DNA from 2 places in the Paenibacillus sp. FSL W7-1279 genome. Region 1 is predicted to be linked to the other one. Evidence: a T-box and tRNA genes for the amino acid it is inferred to sense, from the RefSeq annotation. Region 1 holds a T-box; the other holds one or more tRNA genes.
The links. The T-box of region 1 lies ahead of MKY82_RS07920 (valine--tRNA ligase). A T-box ahead of a tRNA ligase gene usually reads a tRNA of that ligase, here a tRNA-Val.
Positions count from the first base shown of each region.

Region 2: it has a tRNA-Val gene. The T-box ahead of MKY82_RS07920 (valine--tRNA ligase) is inferred to sense a tRNA for this amino acid. The anticodon was not compared.

Region 1 is NZ_CP150215.1:1,864,361-1,868,765, reverse strand. Features, by position in the region: gene MKY82_RS07920 (valine--tRNA ligase) at 1-2,499, opposite strand, end outside; T-box leader at 2,611-2,910, opposite strand; gene MKY82_RS07915 (LysM peptidoglycan-binding domain-containing protein) at 3,165-4,405, opposite strand, start outside.
Region 2 is NZ_CP150215.1:2,330,164-2,334,568, reverse strand. Features, by position in the region: gene MKY82_RS10155 (MBL fold metallo-hydrolase) at 1-412, shown strand, start outside; gene MKY82_RS10150 (DUF3892 domain-containing protein) at 475-708, shown strand; gene MKY82_RS10145 (GNAT family N-acetyltransferase) at 798-1,241, opposite strand; gene MKY82_RS10140 (hypothetical protein) at 1,593-1,856, opposite strand; tRNA gene MKY82_RS10135 (tRNA-Val) at 1,992-2,064, shown strand; gene MKY82_RS10130 (cyclic lactone autoinducer peptide) at 2,223-2,363, opposite strand; gene MKY82_RS10125 (accessory gene regulator B family protein) at 2,347-2,889, opposite strand; gene MKY82_RS10120 (hypothetical protein) at 2,825-3,508, opposite strand.

The DNA.
Region 1 (4,405 bases):
CTTCTCCAGACGCGTGATCTCCTGAGCGATATCGATCAACCCGGCAAGCGGCAGATACATTTCAACACCTGTTACCACGGCGGTCATCGCCTTATCCGGCGCCTCAAGCGCAAGGGAGGATTGATACTCCGACGTGTTGCAGAAGCGGCGAATATAATCCGCATTGCGATCGATGATGCCGGCAATTTGCTCGCTTACCGGCTTCAACTGGAGTTCTACTTTTTTGCTCATCGGTACGTTTACTTCCGCCCGGATGTTACGTACAGCACGGATGACATCCATCAGCAGGTTCATTTCGGTAACGGCTTCCGCATTCTCAAATGCTTCATCATAGGTCGGCCATGAAGCCAGCATCACCGTCTCTCCTTCATGCGGCAAATGCTGCCAGATCTCTTCGGAGATGAACGGCATGAACGGGTGGATCAAGCGCATCGTGCGGTCCAGCACATAGGCAAGCACCGACTGCGTCTTTTTCTTGGCCGCTTGATCCTCGCCGTACAGGGACAGCTTAGCAAATTCAATATACCAGTCACACAGATCATCCCAGATGAAATTGTAGAGCAGTCGACCGGTTTCGCCAAATTCGTAGGCATCAATTAGACGCGTAATGTCGCGGGAAGTTTCGTTCAGACGATGCAAAATCCAACGGTCGGCCGTTCCCAGCTCTCCGGAAATGTCGATATCCGCCGCCGTGAAGCCCTCCAGATTCATGAGTGCAAAACGTGACGCATTCCAGATCTTGTTCGCGAAGTTACGCGCTTGTTCCACACGTTCCCAGCGGAATCGAAGATCCTGACCCGGCGTACTGCCGGTCGATATCATATAACGCATGGCATCTGCGCCATACTGTTCGATAACCTCGAGCGGATCGATACCATTGCCGAGCGACTTGGACATCTTGCGGCCTTCGCTATCCCGAACCAGACCATGGATAAGCGTATCTTTGAACGGCATTTGATCCGTAAATTCAAGCCCTTGGAAAATCATCCGCGAAACCCAGAACGGAATAATATCATACCCCGTTACGAGAACGCTTGTCGGATAATAACGTTTGAAATCCTCACTGTCCAGATTCGGCCAGCCCATGGTCGAGAACGGCCACAATGCCGAGCTGAACCAGGTATCCAGCACATCCTCATCCTGTCTCAGATCGTCCTTGCCAAGCTTCGCGCGCGCTTCCTCTTCATTCATGGCAACAACCACTTCGCCCGTGGATTCGGAATACCAGGCCGGAATCCGATGGCCCCACCACAATTGACGAGAGATGCACCAATCGCGCACATTCTCCATCCAATGCAGGTAGGTTCTCTCGAATCGGTCAGGCACGAAATTTACGCCCTTGCCGGATTTCTGCGCAGTAACGGCTGCTTCCGCAAGCGGCTGCATCTTAACGAACCACTGCGTCGACAGATACGGCTCGACAACGGCGCCGGATCTTTCGCTATGGCCAACCTGATGAACATGATCTTCGATGCGAAGCAGCACGCCCGATTCCTTCATGTCGCTTACGATCTGCTTGCGGCATTCTGCTCGGTCAAGACCCTGGTACTTGCCGGCAAATTCATTCATCGTCCCGGATTCATCCATCACGGTGATTTGCGGCAGATCATGTCTAAGACCCATTTCGAAGTCATTCGGATCATGGGCCGGCGTAATTTTAACCGCTCCGCTGCCGAAATCCTTCTCCACGTACTCATCGGCAATAACCGGAATTTCTCGGCCGACAATAGGCAGGACCAAAGTCTTGCCGATCATGTCTTTATAGCGCCCATCTTCCGGATGAACGGCTACCGCCGTATCGCCAAGCATGGTCTCCGGGCGGGTGGTTGCTACGGTAATGGAGCCGCTGCCGTCTTTGAGCGGGTATTGCAAGTGGTACAAATGGCCGTTGACCTCTTTGTACTCCACTTCGATATCGGACAAAGCCGTGCGGGCAGCCGGGTCCCAGTTGATGATACGTTTGCCGCGATATATAAGCCCCTTATCATAGAGCTTGACGAATACTTCCCGAACCGCTTCTGACAACCCCTCGTCGAGCGTGAAACGCTCTCTGGAGTAATCGAGGGACAGGCCGATCTTGGACCATTGGTCACGGATCGTATTCGCATATAGATCCTTCCATTCCCACACTTTCTCCAGGAATTTTTCACGTCCCAGATCGTAGCGGGTAACGCCTTCTTCGCGAAGCTTCTGCTCAACCTTGGTTTGCGTGGCGATGCCCGCATGGTCAGAGCCCGGCAGCCACAACGCATCATAGCCCTGCATCCGCTTTACGCGAATCAAGATATCCTGCAGCGTAAAGTCAAGGGCATGGCCGATGTGAAGCATTCCCGTAACGTTTGGTGGAGGAATAACAATCGTATACGGCTCCGCGTCCGGTCGTTTGCCAGCTTCAAAGAAGCCGCCTTCCTTCCAGTACGGATACCATTTTTGTTCGGCTGCCTTCGGATCATACGTCGTCGGCATGTCTAACTGGGATTGGTTTTGTTTTTGATCCATATTTTCGTACCTCCGATACTGTTAATCAGTTTTGCCAACCCGTAACGTTTTAGCCTCCGGGCGTGGCCATGGATATCCATGTTTGCTTGAAACAAAAAAAGCCCTTCGTCCTCAAAGGACGAAAGACTGTTCTCTCGCGGTACCACCTTTGTTTCGCGCTTATAATCATTCATGAATCGAGTCCTCCCATGCAGAACATGAAAGGCCAGCGATCAAGCACGACACTTTACGCAGATAACGGCTGCGGCCGGCGAACTCTAACCAGGGTAGCGATCGATCCCTACTCTATCTCAAGTCCGCAACTCCGGGGCGACTTCGGCAAGCTGGTTCCTGCGGAATCTCACAGCGCTTGATAGCAATTCCGCTCTCTGAAGGCCATACCTTCCTACTCTTCCCGTTCAACGTTGTTCTAGCTTTAGGAATACCTGTACATATACTATTCAAATATACCGTGGTTGTTGCATATAGTCAATATTTCGAGTGTTTCCGAACGATTTAGACATCATACCTGTCGATCCAAATTAATTCTAATACATTGTAAAAAGAAGCCCCGGCTCGTCCGACTCCCCTCTTCTTCTAACCGACTCCCCGCCAAACACAAAAAACAGGCCAAGGATATCCTACCTTGACCTGCTTGTTCTAAACGCGATCGCTTCCTCCGCTGATTACTGGGGAATGTATAATACCTGGCCTTCTTCCACATTCTGCTCGGACATGCGGTTATATAACAAAAGCTCTCGCGGCGTCAGTTGATAACGCTCGGCAATCACGTCGAGTGTCTCCTCACGCTGCACAATGCACATCCGGACCTTGCGGAAAGGCGTTTCCTCACGGCGGTTACCCAGGAACAGACTCTTCCACTCCACGTCCTCGGCCGTTGCGGAGTCAACCAATTCCTCCGTCTCTTCTTCCTCGTCCCGAGCGGCTTGATCCTGATCCTGAACCGTTCTGCTCGATTGAAGCAACGAAGAGAAGCCTACGCCCGATGCGCTGGTTGTGCTGCTGTTCTTCGTGTTGAAGGCCACCTTTAACTCCGGCTTGGTCGGAACCTCTTCGGCTTTAATGGAAACCTCTTCCGTTATATCATCCATATCCTCCGAAGGGAATTCTTCCTCAGCAAAAACAGGCTGCACTTCCTCCGTTTCCGGTGATTCCAGTACCGGAACGGCTTCCACTTCTTCACCCTTACGCTCAATGACACCCGGAAAACCGGCTGCTGGATCTTCTTGCTCCGGCTCGGGCTGGACCGAAGCCCGTTCGAATTGCCATACACTTGGAATCGACGACTCAGCTGCCTGAGCTTCCGTCTCATTATGTAAGGCATATTCGACCGTATCCCGAGCTTCAGGCGAATTAGAAATGCTAATGGTGCTGTCTGCTGAGTCCTGTGAATCCCGTGTTTGGTTCTCATACTGCGCCCAGGATGCCAGATACTGCTGTGTGCGCGCATCCGTCCCGAACTCTTGGGCTCTGGTCTGAGCCTCGTTGAAGTAAGAAGGAGAAGGTGAGTTAGCGTCTGTATGAGCTCCGCTGCCATGAAGCTGGTCGTACGGGTTGGCTGCGAACTGCTGCTCCCCGTTCGAATACAAATCAGTCGCTTCAGGAGCATGTACCACTGTGAATTCCTCATTGGCCCATACTTGGTCACGGGCTCCCGGAGCCGCCGCCTGAATTCCTTTGAGCGACAGAACCCCTGTAATGTTCAAGCTGCGTTTGGATAACAAATCCACGTCAAAATTCTCGATCTCGACCGCGATGTCATCCAATGATAATACCCGGTTCATCGGGACCGTGATTTCAACCGGGATCCAGTGTTCGAGCGGCTCCGTCTCTCCTGCTTCGGTGTCACCTTTATACAGGCCTGCAAGAAGCAGATGACCCCGAAGCGTAGCCTGGTCCTGCTGAC
Region 2 (4,405 bases), 470 kb from region 1:
GGGACATATCTCCTCCCTGCATGATGTATTTGACGTACACCCTCTGAAACCGGGAGTGAAGACCAATATTTCATCCGGCATCTCGGTAGAACTGATTCATACGCAGCATATTCCCGGCAAGGACAGCTATTCGCTTTATCTAAATGATCGGATTTTTTACAGTGCTGACATGGTATTCGACCCTATACTGCTCAACCAATTAGTGAATGAGCGGGATTGTGAAGTGATTCTGCATGAATGTCAGCTGCAAGGTCCCGGCGAGGTTCATACGACACTGGATGAGCTGCTTAGCCTACCACAAGAAATTCAGGAGCGCACCTATCTCATGCATTACAGCGATGAGGTCGAAGCTTTTATTGGCAAGACCGGCATCATGGAATTTGTGGAGCAGCAGCGGGTATACGAATTGTAGTTCAGTATAGATGAATAGTTTATGAGGTTTCCCGGGAACACTAATGCCGGGAGGCGATTCATATGGATAATACACAACAAGAAGTCGTAGGCGTCCGTAAAAACGGAGATGGCGACATCATCGAACTTAAGCTGGATAACGGCAGTGTCGTTGACTACAAGACAGCACAACAAATGGCCAAGAATAAAGAGATCAAAAACCTGAACGTATTCCGTGGGCGTGACGGTGACGAACATCTTCGCTCCAATGCGGATGGCGATCCCAGCAACAACCTGGACAATTTGCCAAACTTTTAAAATCATGACTAAAAAGACCTCGAGTTTATACTCGAGGTCTTTTCTTTTTAAACAGTGAGGATCATTAGCACCTTAATATGGTAAGAAGCCTACAGTTCCTTTTTCATACGAACGTGGGGAATACCCGCATCATCAAACGGCTCGTCCGAAATGGTCTCATACCCAAGCTTGCGGTAAAATGCCTCCGCTTGCACCTGTGCATCCAGTACAGAATACTGCAGCTTCAATTCACGCGCCTGCGCTTCCAATGCCATCATCAGCACGCGGCCAATCCCTTTGGAACGGAAGGGCTTACGAACCGCAATTCGCTGCATTTTGGCGGAATCTTTATTGTAATAGGTGATACGTCCGGTTGCCGCGTACTGTCCCTCCGATTTGATCAGGACATGAAACGCATCGGAGTCCAGACGATCGTACTCATCAATCTCCAGGTCAATCGGCACCTTCTGCTCAAGCACGAAAACATCCTTCCGGATATCCAACGCCTGCTGCAGTTGCTCTTCGGTTGATACATTTATGATTTCTGCTGCCATTTCAACACCTCTTTATGTAGAATCAATTCCTAAGTGATATCGCAGATCGAGATATTATACAAAATAATCGTTTTCCTGTATAGTATAAGCTAACGTTTTCTTGAAAGGAGCATGGCCTTTATGGGCATGGGAGCCACGATATTTTGGGCTGTAATCATCTCAGCCGTTATCATCTACCCTATCTTTTGGGCGATTAAAAAAGGTTATTCCCGCAAATGGGATGAGGAATAACATCGGCCGTTTTACAGCAAACCGCCAGCCTGCCAGCCGACGGTTTGCTCTGCTCGTTGTTCGAGCAGTGGATACAGACATTCTTACGACCGATCTGATACGGATCGTTGCTGCACCCCTTTATGGTTGGAGATCACGTAATGTGTCCACCGAATCCATCGGCGGAACCGGCTCCAGTGCCCCGCTTCCCTGCTTGGAATACACGTCCTGATCTACAGAACGGCCGTAAACATCGAGCATTACGGGCGCTGCTGATCCATGGAGCGGCTCCAGCTGCACCGACGTTCTCTCCGGGATACTGCAACCGCTGCCCAGTACAGTTACCCCCAGCAACGAGAGCACCAGTCCGGCTCGTTTGAAATGATGGGATTTCCCACCTGCCATACCATTCACGCTCCTCCACTAGCAAAATCATGCTGTATTTAGTCTGAACCGGAATGTGATTTTTTATAACGAGAAAACCATTGACAGTCTCATTGTCTGCTGGTAATATATGAATTACCTTTTTAAATATTTCATGATCTGTTAGCTCAGCTGGGAGAGCACTATCTTGACAGGGTAGGGGTCAGTGGTTCGAGCCCACTACAGATCATAACCGAAAACCCTTGATGCCATTGGCATCAAGGGTTTTTTCTTTTTTCCTTCTCTAGACTAGCTAGCTGAATTTCACCGGAAACCATAACCTACATATTCATCTTTATTTATACCATCATTTTTAAGTACCCCAGTCCCCTTTCGAAGGATCAAGACTTACTTTAACAGTTCTTCCGGCGTCTCTCCGCTATATACAAAAACGGGACTTGCAGTATTAACTACAAAAACAGCTACCAACGTCAGAGCAGATGCGATAAACGAAAACAACCGATGTCTAATCCTATGGATCCATAACATGAGCTTGTCCTCCTTTCCAGCGTATTAAACTGATAGCCTGGACCAAAAATATGACAGCCAATGTTGGGGACTGGAGTCCAAAGTTAAACATAACGATGAAACAGCTAATCAAGCGAAGTTTTACGTAATGTTTCCTCGGTATACGGGACTGCTTCTCAATTCGGCTGGGAGCGAACAGCATCACCAGCAACAGACTGAGAGCAGTAATTACGAGAATGCTTGCATTCCCCATATCCGCAAAAGACACCAGAGTGAATAGCGCTGTCGTGAATGCAATACAGCCTGCCCCCGTCTTAAGATGATATCCTCCCGAAAATTGCCGTAGTACCGCAAAACCTGTCAAGGCAATAACCGCCTGCTTCACGTTACCCGTAAATATGGAGATAAGCAGCGTGAAGACCACAATACACAATACGTTTAAAATGATGGTGATCGCATGTTTCAGAACAGAAACAGAGGACTTATGGTCGGGTACCTGGCGTTTGATCCCCTCCGCTATCCGCTTTGACAAGCCTTCTATGATCATAAGATTCCCGCTCCTCTGTATTGATGGCATAATACAAGAAGATTCCAAATGTTATTCCAAAGAAGAGAAGGTGCAGCCATAAACGATTAAGGTAAAATAGAATTGCAATTAATATCAACACCACGATAATCAACGTGATCAATAGAACATGTTCAAATTTAATGCGCAGCTTTTCCAGATCGTACTTAAACCCAATACCAAATCTGTACATAATCCAGGATATCAATAGTCCTGTCGCACCTGAGAGGATTTGAAGAATATAACCATTGGCATGATCGGTCTGAATGGAGTCGATCGATCCGAATATCGTTGTCAGATATGCCGTTTGAATTAACGCATAAAACATATAACCCAGAATGGTGCAGATCGCCGACCAGATAACCGGGATCTTAATAATGGCTGAGAATAAGAAAACGAAGATTAACACGGTAATGAGAGGGGCTAGAAAATCCAATTGAAGTTCGTTGCGCATGATGAAACTTTGTAAGTTGGCAAGGATCATGACAATCAACGCCTGCCATATGTACTCTGTCGTCTTGAATCTAAGCAATGTCATGATTAGCGAATAAATAGCCAGTGTTTCAAATGTTGAAAACAACATAAACCAAATAACTTCCATTCAAAGATTTCCTCCCTACACCATAAGAAATGGTTAAAATGTGTACTACGCCAATTCTCGATTTATCCTGATTACATTGATGGTTATAACGTCCATAAATAAACGGTATACCGACAACAGACCCTCAGTTTCTATCGAGTCGTCCTAAATGATGCGTGTTCTTGAGGTCAATTCCGATGGCGCCTGCCACTTCTTATATGTCTGGAAACTGTGATGGAAAATGCAAAAACATTAACGTCGTGTATGTCTCCGGATTGGCCCAAAAATTCTAAAAAAGAACAGCTTAGAACTTCTTATACACCAATACGAAATTAAATCGCTGCACCGTCCAATCCATATACCAAACGAAAATCAAGCACTAGTTATCAAGAATCCACGACCTTGCGAAAATGACTAAGCCAGAATACTCAGTTCCTCTATATTAACATCCTGACATCATCTAAGTTGATTATATAAGGCCCGGAAGGCATAACAACAGGTAATTAAATACATAAGTGGGGGAATCCATCATGGATCTATGAAGTGAAGAGTGAATTAGGAAGTTAATTTGCTATATCTCTATTATATACGAACCTACGTTCCTGTTCAAGCATTTACAATCTAAAAAATGAAAGAAGAGGCATCCATCTCTGGTGCCCTTCCTAAGGAGAATATAACATTGCGAAACAAGACTTTATTATGCCTAATCGTTCTTTTACTAACATTCGGACCACATACAACCTACGGGGAAGACAACAGCTCGCTCAACCAAGAAACAATAAATCGATTACGGGAAACCTATAATTTGGAAGCACCCGGGCCTCCATCCATGCTATCCGGGTGGAGCGAAGGAGACTGGGGAATTAGTCTTGATCCTTCCTCTCTGCCCGATCTAATTCACATAACCCTGCACCCGGT